DNA from 4 places in the Cytobacillus sp. FSL R7-0696 genome. Region 2 is predicted to be linked to each of the others. Evidence: riboswitches for the same ligand, from Rfam matches in the RefSeq annotation. Region 2 holds a riboswitch; each other region holds the start of a gene.

Region 1 (3,213 bases), 3.0 Mb from region 2:
ATATTCCTTGAATTTCATGAGCCTTGATCATCATTTCCAGGACTTCAATCATTTTAACTGGCTCTTTACCCACTGAAAGACGTTGCCTACTTAAATAATCTGCAACTGCCAAAATGCCACCAAGGTTGTCAGAAGGATGCCCCCATTCAGCAGCTAACCATGTATCATTGTAATCCAGCCAGCGAATCATACAGCCAATATTAAATGCACCTCTAATAGGATCTAATTCAAATGATGTACCAGGGACTCTTGTTCCATTAGGTACAACCGTTCCTGGCACAACAGGACCAAGTAGTTTGGTACATTCAGGATAATCAAGCGCTAATATTCCACAACCAATTGTATCGAGCAAGATATAATGTGCTGTGCGATAAGCCTCTTCACTTGTTATTTCATAATCCAATACATAATCAGCAATTTTCGTTAAAATAGCATCGGTTTCAACCTTTTCATTCGTTTTCAGCATTTACTCGTACTCCTCCTCAATTTGGTAAGGTATGGCGTGCACCTGAATAAATGACCCGCGGTCTAAATAAGCGATTGTTTTCATGCTGTTCAATGACATGGGCACATAAACCAACCGTTCTTGCACTAAAGAAAATCGGTGTGTAAAGTGGGATAGGAATCCCTAACATGCCATAAACCGGTGCGGCATAATAATCTAAATTAGGGTATAGCCCTTTCTCTAGCTCCATGATTCTTTCTCCTGCTTCACATTTTCGAAGCAACGAATCATCTCCATGTTGTATGGATAACTCCTGTAGAGCTTCCTTCATCATTAATGCTCTTGGGTCCATTTTTTTCATATAAACTCTATGACCAAAGCCCATAATCTTTTCTTTTTTAAATAGTTTTTTATAGAAGAGGCCTTCCAAGCCAGCGACACTTTCCGCTTCATTCAACATGTACATAACCGCTTCATTCGCACCGCCATGCAAGCTACCTTTTAAACTTGCAACTGCACCCGTTAACGCTCCAAATAGATCGGATTGTGTAGAAGCAATTACTCTTGCTGTAAATGTTGAGTTTGGCATTTCATGTTCACTATATAAAAGTAATGACTGGTCAAATACTCTTTCTTCTAAATCGGAAGGTACTCTACCAGTTAACATATAGAAAAAGTTGGCACTATACGATAGGGATTTATCCGGTTCAATTCTCTCCAGACCTTGTAATATACGATAACTGTTAGCTACAATTGTCGGAACTCCTCCAAGTAGGCGATAAGCTCTTTCTTTATTTGCTTGCTTCGACCTATCTTCTAAGGTCGTATCATATCCAGCCAAGCTCGAGATGCCAGTGCGGAGCCCATCCATTGGATGTGTTCCTTTTGGCAAATGAGTAAAAACCTCCATGACGGCCGTCGGTATTTCATAATAGGACTTTAACGTATTAGCTAATGAAGTTTTTTCCTCGTCTGTTGGTAATTGATCTTCTAGAAGTAAATGGATAATATCTAAATAGCTTTTCGTTTTTGAAAGTTGAATTAAGTCATAACCTTTTATGACAATCTCTCCATGAACAGTATCTAAAAATGAGATGCCGGTCTCAGAAGCTATGATTCCCTCTAACCCTGGTATATACTTCTCCTCCATGCTCACAATCATTTTCCTCCCATCCAATTACATCATGCCTGACAATGCTGTAAGCCCTTTCAGCATTCCTTAAATATATTTGGATCTTCTCTTCTTCTACAGAGAGTGTTCGGATGTCTTCTTTATACTGATCTAATACTTTTCTTAAACTATAACTCTCAGCAGAATAGCTGTTCATCATGATCGTTGATTTCATTATGTTCACATAATAAGGAACGGTTCCAAACAAAGCTTTTTCCTCCGTTCTTGCTCACCTTTTTACCATATCAATCCATTAAAAAAACAACTTCTAGAAAGAAGTTGTTAAGTTCAAACGAATACTAAAATAAACATGCGACTTTGGCATGTATTCATTACCCGTACTTAACACCTCCTATATCCACGTAGGAATTGATGTTTACACTAAACAGGCAGGTCTCCTGGCTTATGGTCAACATGATACGAAACCTTCCCATCTCCAATTTTAGGAAACAGTGGTATCTTTCATATCACTCGCAAATACAGTTGCGGGACAGCGACGGAATCCAACCGTACTTCCCTTTTAAGTAAATAGACAAGCTAGCATTCTATTTACACCTATTTTTGAAAATATTAAGTTGTTCTATTTAAATATATCAATATTTTAGAAAATTGACAATTATTTTCTTAATCGCACTACTTTTCACTTTAAAATTAACACTTTTTATTATAACAATTTAAATGTCGCCTACAAACATATCTTAAAAGAAATACAATTTTAACATAACATTTACCATTTTACAGAAAAAAAGCTATCGCCCATAGACAGACAAGACGGCTTTTTGTTATAGTATATTAGTTACCATTGATAACTATTTTAAATGAGGTGAATATTATTATTGCTAGCCAAAGGTTCTTTCATCACTTTATGATGCTTTATCGCCCTTTTGAGAATAGACTGAACAGCTTATTAACGAAACATCAATTACAACGGGCACAGTGGACAATCCTTTATTATCTCTACCATTTTGGTCCAACAACTTTAGTAGAGATTGCTGCGTATCAAGGTGTTGAAAAGCCAACAGTCACGAGGACAATAAATCAGCTTGAGGAATATGGATATGTAGAAAAAATCCCAAGCATGGATAAACGTGAAAAGAAAATGAAAATAACGAACGAAGGTGAGCACATATACAAAAAAATCCGCATTCCGATTGATCAGTTCGAAATGGAAATATTAGAGGGAATCACACCTGAAGAACAAGAAGAATGTATTCGTATTTTTGATATTATTAAAAGCAATTTGTAAGGAGGAAGAAAAAGAAAATGAGTTCAACAAAAGAAAAATTATGGACCAAGGACTTTATCACCGTTTCTTCCGTAAACTTTTTTCTAACATTAGTGTTTTATTTATTAATGGTTACGATTGCCGTGTATGCCGTTGAAGCACATCATGCAACCGCCAGCCAAGCTGGCTTAGTTACTGGCATATTTATTATAGGAACATTGGTAGGAAGATTGTTTATAGGTAAATATATTGATCGTATTGGACGGAAGAAGACTTTAATCATTGGCTTACTATTATTTAGTTTATCAACAAGTCTTTATTTTATTGAAATTGATGTCAATTTCTTACTTATTACCCGCTTTATCCACGGTT
Region 2 (3,213 bases):
TTCGCATTTTGAGCAATGCTCCATTTTTGATCGATATGGTAAGCAGATTTATAGTACCACGTCGTTTGAGCGTTTAGGTCTGGTGCAGTTACAGGAATACGATAGTCTTTTTTCTCTTCTGAGTATTGCTTGTTGAAGATTGGATCAATACTCGGTGTGCTACCTGCAATTAATGCAGTTGACGCATTAGGTGCTATCGCTTGTAAATAGCCGTTTCTAATTCCTTTTGCTTTCACTTTTTCCATTAGTCCTTGCCAATCAAGTTCGCTATCACCATTCAGGTAATCTCTTTTTTCGAAATAGGCACCTGTATGCCAATCTGAACCATTGAATGCTGGGTAGGCTCCCTTTTCCTCAGCTAGATTCATAGAACTTTCAATCGTTAAGTAAGCAATCTTCTCGTAAAGTCGGTCTGCAAATTCTAATGATTCAGGGCTTTCCCAAACGACCTTATTAGTAGCTAATAAATGATGCCAGCCGAAAGTACCTAAGCCGATCGCGCGATATTTTTTATTCGTTAACTGCCCTTGGATAACAGGGATTTTATTAATATCAATTACATTGTCTAGCATTCTTACTTGAATAGGAATCAATCGTTCTATGACTGCTTCATTCACTGCTTTGGCAAGGTTAATAGAAGACAGGTTACATACGACGAAATCACCAGGTGTTTTCTCGATGACAATTTTACCATCTTTTGTATACTCTTCTACTCTTGTTGTTACACTTTGATTTTGAACGATTTCAGTACAAAGATTTGTGCAATAGATCATGCCAGCATGTGCGTTTGCATTCATACGGTTCACTTCATCCCGATAGAACATAAATGGTGTTCCCGTTTCTAATTGACTGCGCATGATAGACTTCATAATATCGATAGCAGGAATTTCCTTCTTCGATAGCTCTTCATTATTGACGCATTCTAGATATTTCATTCTAAAAGTACCTGCACCAACTTCTTCATCATAATAATCTTCTAATGAGAAGCCCATTTTTTGTCGAACTTCATGTGGGTCAAATAAATACCAGTTACTACGCTCTTCTACTTTTTCCATGAATAAATCAGGTAGACAAACACCGGTAAATAAATCATGTGTACGTAATCTTTCATCACCATTATTTAACTTTGCATCAAGGAAAGAAAAGATATCCTTGTGCCAAACGTCTAGATAAACGCTAATTGCTCCTTGCCTTTGTCCAAGTTGATCGACACTTACAGCTGTATTATTTAGCTGTTTCATCCATGGAAGCACACCAGATGAAGCGCCTTTGAATCCTTTAATCATACTGCCTCTACTACGAATCTTACCTAAATAAACGCCGATTCCACCACCATTTTTAGATAGTGCAGCAATGTCTGTATTACTGTCATAAATCGAATCTAGACTATCATCAACTGTTTCGATAAAGCAGCTAGATAGTTGTCCCCAGTTCTTACCTGCATTGGATAAAGTTGGTGTAGCTACAGTCATAAATAAGTTACTCATTGCCCAGTAAGCTTCTTTTACTAATTGCAACCGATTTTTTTCTTCTTGATGCATAAGAATCATTGCAATAACCATCCAGCGTTCTTGAGGCAACTCAAAAATTCTCTTTTGGCGATCTTTTGCTACATAACGATCGGTAAGCATTTTAATCCCGAGATAAGTAAAGAGCTGATCTCTTTCAGGGACAATTTCTTTGCCTAATTCATCAATTTCTTCTTTTGTATAACTAGATAATAAAATAGGACTATAAATCTCAAGATCACTTAATTGTTGAATTAAAGTATGAAAATCACCATAGGCCTGGCCACTGTACCCTCGGTTCTCCGCTGCTTGTTGATAAATCTTCTTTAAATATAAATGGGCAGCCACATATGTCCAATCAGGTTCATTAACATTTATGTAAGAAAGACATTCTAGTATTAACTGATCATAGAAACTATCTAACTCTAAGTGATTTAATTGTTCCGCACGCTTTTCTAACGCACTAATTGGTAAGTTGTTGAATTGTTGATATAATTGTTCAAAATTGACTGTCGTATCAATCATTGTTTTCAAATTTCTTCCTCCTTCAAACTATTTCTATCAAATTTAGGCATAAAAAAAACCGCCCCAGTTACACCTTGAGCGGATCAAACGACAGTATAAATACAAGTGTACAATAACACTCTTTTCATCAACTGTCGTTTCATCTTCTCAAGCCCCGAAGAATTGAAACTTATGATTAAGAAGGCAGGTATCCTGGCTTGTGTATCAATCTACTAAGAGCCTTCCCATTCTTTCAAAAGAACAGTGGTTTCCTCTTTTCGTCACACTTACAGTTGCGGGTACAGCTCCGGCTTATCCGGATTCCCATTTTAAGTCCATTTGGACTCCTTCAACCAATTACTATATGTAGTTGTCGAGAAGTAAAAAAATAACTATATATTGTATCTGAGATTGTATGAGTAATCATATCACATCATTTCATAGAATACAATTTATTTCTTTTATCTAAATTTAAAATATACGTTTCGTTCTTTTAGCGGTAAATTTGAGACCATAATAAATAATAGCATTTCTTATTTGTGTAAAAAAGTCTTGAAATCCATTAAAAATTGTTCAAGCTGACCAACTCTACTTTTTTACCTTCAAACGAGTAAGCTTAAACCAGAAAAGTAATAGTTTTTTGGTAAATAAATTAAAAAATCGCAGAAGTATTGAAATAAATTCAATGGTGGTAAAGTTGTGGGTCAAAAAATCTATATAAGTATATGCCATATTAAAAAGAAAATAATTTACCTCAAGGGACAAATTTTTTTATCCATCTCCTACATACCTTCTATAAAAAGAGAAAAACAAACTAACTATTTAATTAGCTTGTTTTTCTCAATCAGTTTTTTGATAGAATGTTTTATAGAAATTCATACGTAACTTGTCATCTTTATCTTACACGTTGCAAACGAAGTGCATTTAATACAACGGACACAGAGCTAAACGCCATCGCAGCACCTGCTAACCATGGTGCTAAGAAACCCGCAGCTGCAATAGGAATACCGATTGTATTATAACCAAACGCCCAAAAAAGATTCTGTTTAATATTACGAATGGTTTTTTTACTCATCATGATTGCATCGGCAATACTATTTAGATCACCACGCATAAGTGTAATGTCTCCTGCTTCCATGGCAATATCTGTTCCTGTACCAATAGCCATGCCGATATCGGCAGTTGCTAATGCTGGGGCGTC
Region 3 (3,213 bases), 380 kb from region 2:
TAATTTTGGTTGATCAATAAGTATTTGTGCTAATTGCCTTTTTTTCAATAACAGATTGCTGTAGAGTGGGATTTGGTAATTTTCAATGTTTGCGAATGCAACGAATCGTTCTTTTTCATCAAGTATCGCTGCTGAAATCAGGCTAATCGTTTGTTGTTTCAAATATTGAAAGCATTGTTCGCATATAATATCAGTCGCTAAATCTTTCCACTTTTGATTTTGTTTTCGATGTTGCAGTTTTGATGTCCGCATATAAGTCGATTCCATTGTGTATAGTTCTGTGATGATATTAGCTAAAAGACGTGCATACTGCTGTTCCCTATTTATATCAATCTTTGCATTTGAAACCGCTTCCAAAGACAGCGATAACAGTTCTTTTCCTAACTCAATAAATTGGCTGTTTCTATCTTGGTGTAATGGTGTAGGGGTATTGATTGTGATATCTTTAGATGAGTGTTTGTGAAGTAAGTTTTTTGCTATGGTTAAGCGATTGATTTCGTTTGTTCCTTCAAAGATACGACTGATTCGAGCATCCCTATATAGTCGCTCAACATCGTAATCTCTCATATAACCGTATCCACCGTGAATTTGAACGGCCTCATCTGTTACATGCCCAAGCATTTCAGAGCATCGTACTTTGTTTATGGCACATTCCATTGCGAATGCTTTTAAAGAGGTGATTCCTTCATCTGTTGGAGCTTGATCAATCATATCTGCTGTGCGATAAGCGGCACTTTCACTTGCATAAATAGATGTCACCATTTCAGCTAATTTTTCTTGTATCAACGTAAATTCAACCAGCGCTCTATCAAATTGTTGTCTCTCTTTCGCATAGCTAAGAGAAAAGTTGAAGGCTTGTTTAGCTGTGCCAATATTCGAGAAAGCTAGCTTCAATCTAGCAAGATTTAATATATTCATGGCAACTTGATGACCTTTTCCTTTTTCTCCTAGTATATTAGCGGATGGCACAACGACATCTTCCAATATAAGAGTAGCTGTTGATGATCCATGAATACCCATCTTTTCTTCTTCTGCACCAATAGATACGCCTGCTATGTCTTTTTCAACAATAAAAGCAGTCATCCCGTCATTTGTTTGGCAAAATACAACAAACACATTTGCTATGTGAGCATTGGTAATCCATTGTTTTTCCCCATTTATTATCCAACTATCACTCTTGCTGTTGTAAATAGCTCTTGTTTTCGGTGAAAGTGCGTCCGATCCAGCTCCTGCTTCCGTTAAGGCATAAGCACCAATCCAATCCCCGGAGATGAGTTGTGGTAAATACTTTTGTTTTTGTGCTTCTGAACCAAAATAAACATACGGTAATGTGCCAACACCTACATGAATATTATACGAAACACTAAAAGCCCCACCGTATCCTATCTTTTCAGCTATAAGCCCGGATAATTTTTTACCAAGTGCAAACCCGCCATAATCCTCAGGTACATCAATAGCTAGTAGACCTAGTTCCCCTGATTTTTGAAACAGATTCTTAGCCACTTCATAGTTCTTTTTTTCTAATGAATCTATTTGGGGCAACACTTCATTCTTAATAAATAATTCTGCCGTTTGTGCAATGAGTTGTTCCTCTTCAAGAAAATCTTCAGGAGAAAAAATATCTCCCTTTTCTTCTAGCGTTTTTTTTAGCTTCGCCATCGTGCACTCCCTTTACATCTTTCCATCTCCTTTGATTGAGCGCTTGCTCAAATCAGTAGCAAGAAGCAAACCACCTTCAAAAAAAAACAACTCCTGTTAAAAGAAGTTGTTAAGTAACGAGTGGACAAACAAATAAACATGTGTTGAGTAATATACATGTTCTTCTATCCGCACTTAACACCCCCTATCCGCGTAGGTAATGATGTTGGCTAAAACAGGCAGGTCTCCTGGCTTATGGTCGTGGCGGATTTGTTCCTTCCCTATTCAATAATGAATAAGTGGTTATGTACAATCCGCTCGCAAATACAGTTGCGGGACAGCACCGGAGTCTAACCGGTTTCCCTTTTAAGCTTGATGAACAAGCACCTGTTTATTTAGCTTATTTAGTTTCACACTAACAATATATCAATTTTTCGGAAAATTTACAATTTATTTTTTAGAATATGTATTCTCAGCTTAAAATGATGAAAAAGTTAGGCTCTTTATCATTTTTCTTCCAACCACAATATAAGCTAGAGTCATTGATTAAATCCACTCCTACAACCCGAGTAGAAGAAAGCCTAATTCTTCATTTTGACCGATCGTTTGATGTAACATGAAAGGTTTATATAAATTTACCACCAAAAAGAGAAACACGCCTCCTAGATTGCAGTGGCGTGTTTTTCAAGTTTACTTAAATAAGTTAAGAAGTTTCTCGAAGAATCCTACTTTATCTTTTGTTTCTTTTACATCTTCTTTGTTATCTTTAATTTTAATCTTATCTGTTTGGATGACAAATTGGACTAGTTCCAACTTTTCATTATTTTTATCTGATACAAAAGAAATTGGCTCATAATCAGATTTATCATATTGCGATATCATTTCATCCACTTCTTTTGTCACCTCATCAGGAATGTCTTTAGTTGCATCATGTAATTGTCCAGTTCCATTATGAAGCGAGCCAGCTCCTTTGGTTAGTTGCTCAGCTCCAGATAGAGAACCGCTAATTCCTTCATGGATGTCACTATATGATGTACTTAATTCAGAAACACCGCCTGTATAAGCAAGTAACCCTTGGTGGAATTGATTATAGTTAGATACCATTTCTTCAACACCAGATGTCAATTGTTTTAACCCTTCATCAATGTCAATTTGAAGAATAGATTCGTCTATATTAGATGATATTGCACGAAGGTTACCTGCTGCTTCTCTCATTGATTGACTAAAGGTTGATAGCGGTTCAACCATGTCTGTAAGGTTATCTTTGGCTAGTAGTAGAACTTCTTGAGCAGCTTTTGTCCCTCTATAGGTTTCTACCAATTGATCAATTACCTCTTTATCCGCATTACTTTCATATAATTTATTTATCTCTTTATCTGAAATTTGGTTATCTGGTATCTGCTCCAGAGCACGATTGATTTGTGTTTTTACCTCATTATAATTAACAACTACTTGGTCTACATCATTTGCTGCTTGTTCTAGATTATCCGCTACCTCAGGCAGATCGATTGTTACATTCTCGAGTTCCCCAATACCACTTACGCCACTGGCTTGTTTCATCTCATCTTTAATCAA
Region 4 (3,213 bases), 2.5 Mb from region 2:
TTTAATGCTTTGATGATCAATAAAGCGATTTGGTTTTCTGTCATCGTCTGAATCATAAAGCTCAAGTCCTTTCAACCGAGGATATCCCTTAAATTGTAAACGGAGATTACATGCTTATCTTACCATTCTTTAACTGGGAAAATCATGATTTTTTTAAAGTAATATATGGTTTAAAAGTTAAGATTGTATGCTAATCCATTAGTTATTTTCATAGTATGTGTTAGAAGTGGAATGTTATCATTGGTTTGATACAAAAAGGCTTTTTTAGGGTATGAACAAAATTCAGGAATTGAAATAGTTATTTTGTAATGTTTTTTTAATAATCGTATTTCCTTATCTTTGCTAAAATGAAATGGATGAAATGAAGCATTGTATCGGTTGTTTATGATTGACATGTAGTTAGTATAAATTATTGCAGTAAAACGAAATAGTGTGTGGTATGAGGGTAATAACTAAGGTGGTACTATTGAATTTGCTCTTCGTCTTTCTATTTTCAGTTCGGAGGTTTCTAAATTGCGAAAGAAAAATCATAGTGTTCGAGATCTCATCTATATCTTATTAAACGAAAAGGACCAGTCCGTTATTTCTTATGGAATTGAATTTTCTGAGTTTATGCAATCATTACAGAACAGGACTGGGCATCTTCTATTAGTGAAGCACCAGTATGATAATGGGGAACTGAATGTACATACCATGTTTGATTGGGTGGCTCATGAAGACCTGCCAGCACTCATAAACGAAGATGTTTATAGTTATGGTGATTTTTGCTGGATAGATTTCGAGGAGGAAGAATCGTTAAATGAATTGCCCGCTCAAGCAATTGCTGAGCTCCTATATCTTAGTCATGTAAAGGAGCATTTAAAGAAACCTTTCTATAACCATTTAAGCAATCGTTATTGTTATTTAGCGCATGATGATGGTTGGTTAAATAAGGTCTATTACCGAGACTGGCAGGACTTTTACAAAATGCTTGGCGACGTTGCTGCTATGAAGATGGAGCATTTAAAAGTAGAAAAATCTTTATTAGGCCTAAAAAAGAAAAAAACATATCCACAAGTTCCAGAAGGCGCGTTAAGGGCATTAAGAAATTTAATGAAGGAAGGCCTGGTGATTTCTTTTGAACAGAGTGAGCAGACACGTACAAAAATTAATATACCGCTCTGGACAGTTGGAGATTTCGCTAATATGGATGATATGTATGATGAGTTCGAAGCAATGAGGAAGGAAGCCACGCCAGACGCGAGATTGGTTTTTGATAAAAAACTGAAAGAATGGCAAGTAACTGATTCATAAAAATAATAATGCACCACAAAATATGATAAGGTATAATAAAATCGACAGAAAATTGTAGATTTAAGGAAATAGGTGTCAATTTTTGACTTAATAGGGGAAATTGGTGTAAAACCAATGCGGTCCCGCCACTGTAACTGGTTAATAAACAAAGACAACTGCTATATAGGTTCTATAGGAGGAGCCTTTGATTATAAACCATAAGCCAGGAAACCTGCCTATCTTCCATAAACACTGTAACCTACGAGGATAGGGGGTGTTTGGTAAGGCTTCTTTGTCGTGATTATTCCTTCCAAACATCTCCTACTACTGGGGATGTTTTATATTTTAAGGAGGGTCAATCATGAAGAAATGGTATTTATTTTTAGTCTCGATTTTACTATCAGCAGGTATTCTTGCTGGATGTGGGAATGACACAGCTGAGCCGAAGAAAGATGGAGAAGAGAAGGTTGAAGAGAGTACTGAAACTAGCGCTTTTCCTGTAACATTAACGGATGCTGCGGATCAAGAAGTGGTGATTGAAGAGGAACCAGAAGCGATTGTTTCGTTAATCCCGAGTAATACTGAAATCGCTTTCGAATTAGGGTTAGGTGAGAAGGTAGTCGGTGTATCTGATTTTGATAATTATCCAGAAGAAGTGGCTGATATTGAAAAGATCGGTGGACAAGAATTTAATGTAGAAGCAATTATTGCTTTAAATCCAGATGTTGTATTAGCACATAATTCAGGAGCGCATAATAGTACTGAAGGCTTAGATCAATTAAGAGATGCTGGTATTCCTGTTCTTATTGTCAATGATGCACAGAATTTTAAAGAAGTATATGACTCCATTGAAATGATTGGTAAAGCAACAGGAGCAACAGAAGAAGCAAGTCAAACAGTTGAGGGAATGAAAACCCGTTTGGCAGAAATCGAAGAAAAAGCAAAGTCTGTTGAAGAGAAAAAATCTGTCTTTGTTGAAATCTCTGCAGCTCCTTCTTTATATACTGCCGGTCAAAAAACATTTATAGATGATATGCTCAATTTGATCCAAGCGGAAAATGTAATTGAAGAAGAAGGTTGGCCACAAATTGACGAGGAAGCTGTCATCGAAAAGAATCCTGATGTGATTATCACTACATACGGGTATTATACGGAAAATGCGGTAGAAACCCTTTTAAGTCGAGAAGGTTGGCAAGATGTAACAGCCGTTAAAGAGAAGCAAGTCTATGATGTGCACTCTGATAAGGTAACTCGTACAGGTCCTAGACTTGTAGAAGGAGTAGAGGAGCTTGCAAAAGCGATTTACCCAGAAGTATTTAAATAATAGAGGTGTTGCTTATCTCTGTGCGTTCGTTTTCTTATGTGTAGCAATGATGATGGGGATTTCTATAGGCACTGTTTCAGTGCTACCGTTAGATATATTCAATATCATTGGAGCGGAAATCTTACGTTTACCGATAAGTAATGATGTTAATCCAATGCATAGTAATATTGTTATGAATATTCGCTTGCCTAGAGTAGTATTGGCGGGCTTTGTCGGGGCATCACTTGCAATTGCAGGTGCTGCCTTTCAAGGTTTATTAAGGAACCCTTTAGCCGACCCTTATACATTGGGGGTGTCTTCAGGAGCTTCTGTTGGTGCTGTATTAACGATCTTTCTCGGTTTATCCATTCCGTTTGTAGGCACCTTTACTTTACCGTTATTTAGTATTACAACAGCTTTTCTAACGATAATTGTTGTCCTTTTCTTTGCGCGACAAATTGATCGTGGCATGAGAGTAGAGACAATCATTTTAACCGGTATTATCTTCAGTTCTTTTCTAGGTGCATTTATTTCCTTAATGATTGCTTTAACGGGGGATGAACTGAGACAGATTATTGGGTGGTTGTTAGGAAGCGTATCGATGAGAGGTTGGGACTATGTTCAAATCATCCTTCCTT

What was found. A riboswitch is a leader RNA that binds a small molecule or an ion and turns the genes downstream of it on or off. The one in region 2 is predicted to bind cobalamin.
Region 1: another riboswitch for cobalamin. It lies ahead of MKX29_RS03345 (hypothetical protein); the one in region 2 lies ahead of MKX29_RS19035 (ribonucleoside-diphosphate reductase subunit alpha).
Region 3: another riboswitch for cobalamin. It lies ahead of MKX29_RS20770 (acyl-CoA dehydrogenase family protein); the one in region 2 lies ahead of MKX29_RS19035 (ribonucleoside-diphosphate reductase subunit alpha).
Region 4: another riboswitch for cobalamin. It lies ahead of MKX29_RS06380 (ABC transporter substrate-binding protein); the one in region 2 lies ahead of MKX29_RS19035 (ribonucleoside-diphosphate reductase subunit alpha).

What each region holds. Positions count from the first base shown of each region.
Region 1 covers NZ_JBBOWA010000001.1:644,219-647,431, forward strand. The annotation lists gene prpD (2-methylcitrate dehydratase) at 1-466, opposite strand, end outside; gene mmgD (citrate synthase) at 483-1,604, opposite strand; gene MKX29_RS03345 (hypothetical protein) at 1,549-1,824, opposite strand; cobalamin riboswitch at 1,988-2,190, opposite strand; gene MKX29_RS03350 (MarR family winged helix-turn-helix transcriptional regulator) at 2,419-2,862, shown strand; gene MKX29_RS03355 (MFS transporter) at 2,880-3,213, shown strand, end outside.
Region 2 covers NZ_JBBOWA010000001.1:3,682,941-3,686,153, reverse strand. The annotation lists gene MKX29_RS19035 (ribonucleoside-diphosphate reductase subunit alpha) at 1-2,033, opposite strand, end outside; cobalamin riboswitch at 2,199-2,376, opposite strand; gene MKX29_RS19030 (heavy metal translocating P-type ATPase) at 2,908-3,213, opposite strand, start outside.
Region 3 covers NZ_JBBOWA010000001.1:4,060,961-4,064,173, reverse strand. The annotation lists gene MKX29_RS20770 (acyl-CoA dehydrogenase family protein) at 1-1,659, opposite strand, end outside; cobalamin riboswitch at 1,860-2,044, opposite strand; gene MKX29_RS20765 (YhgE/Pip domain-containing protein) at 2,329-3,213, opposite strand, start outside.
Region 4 covers NZ_JBBOWA010000001.1:1,211,401-1,214,613, reverse strand. The annotation lists gene mgtE (magnesium transporter) at 1-56, opposite strand, end outside; gene MKX29_RS06385 (hypothetical protein) at 514-1,293, shown strand; cobalamin riboswitch at 1,347-1,526, shown strand; gene MKX29_RS06380 (ABC transporter substrate-binding protein) at 1,634-2,596, shown strand; gene MKX29_RS06375 (FecCD family ABC transporter permease) at 2,562-3,213, shown strand, end outside.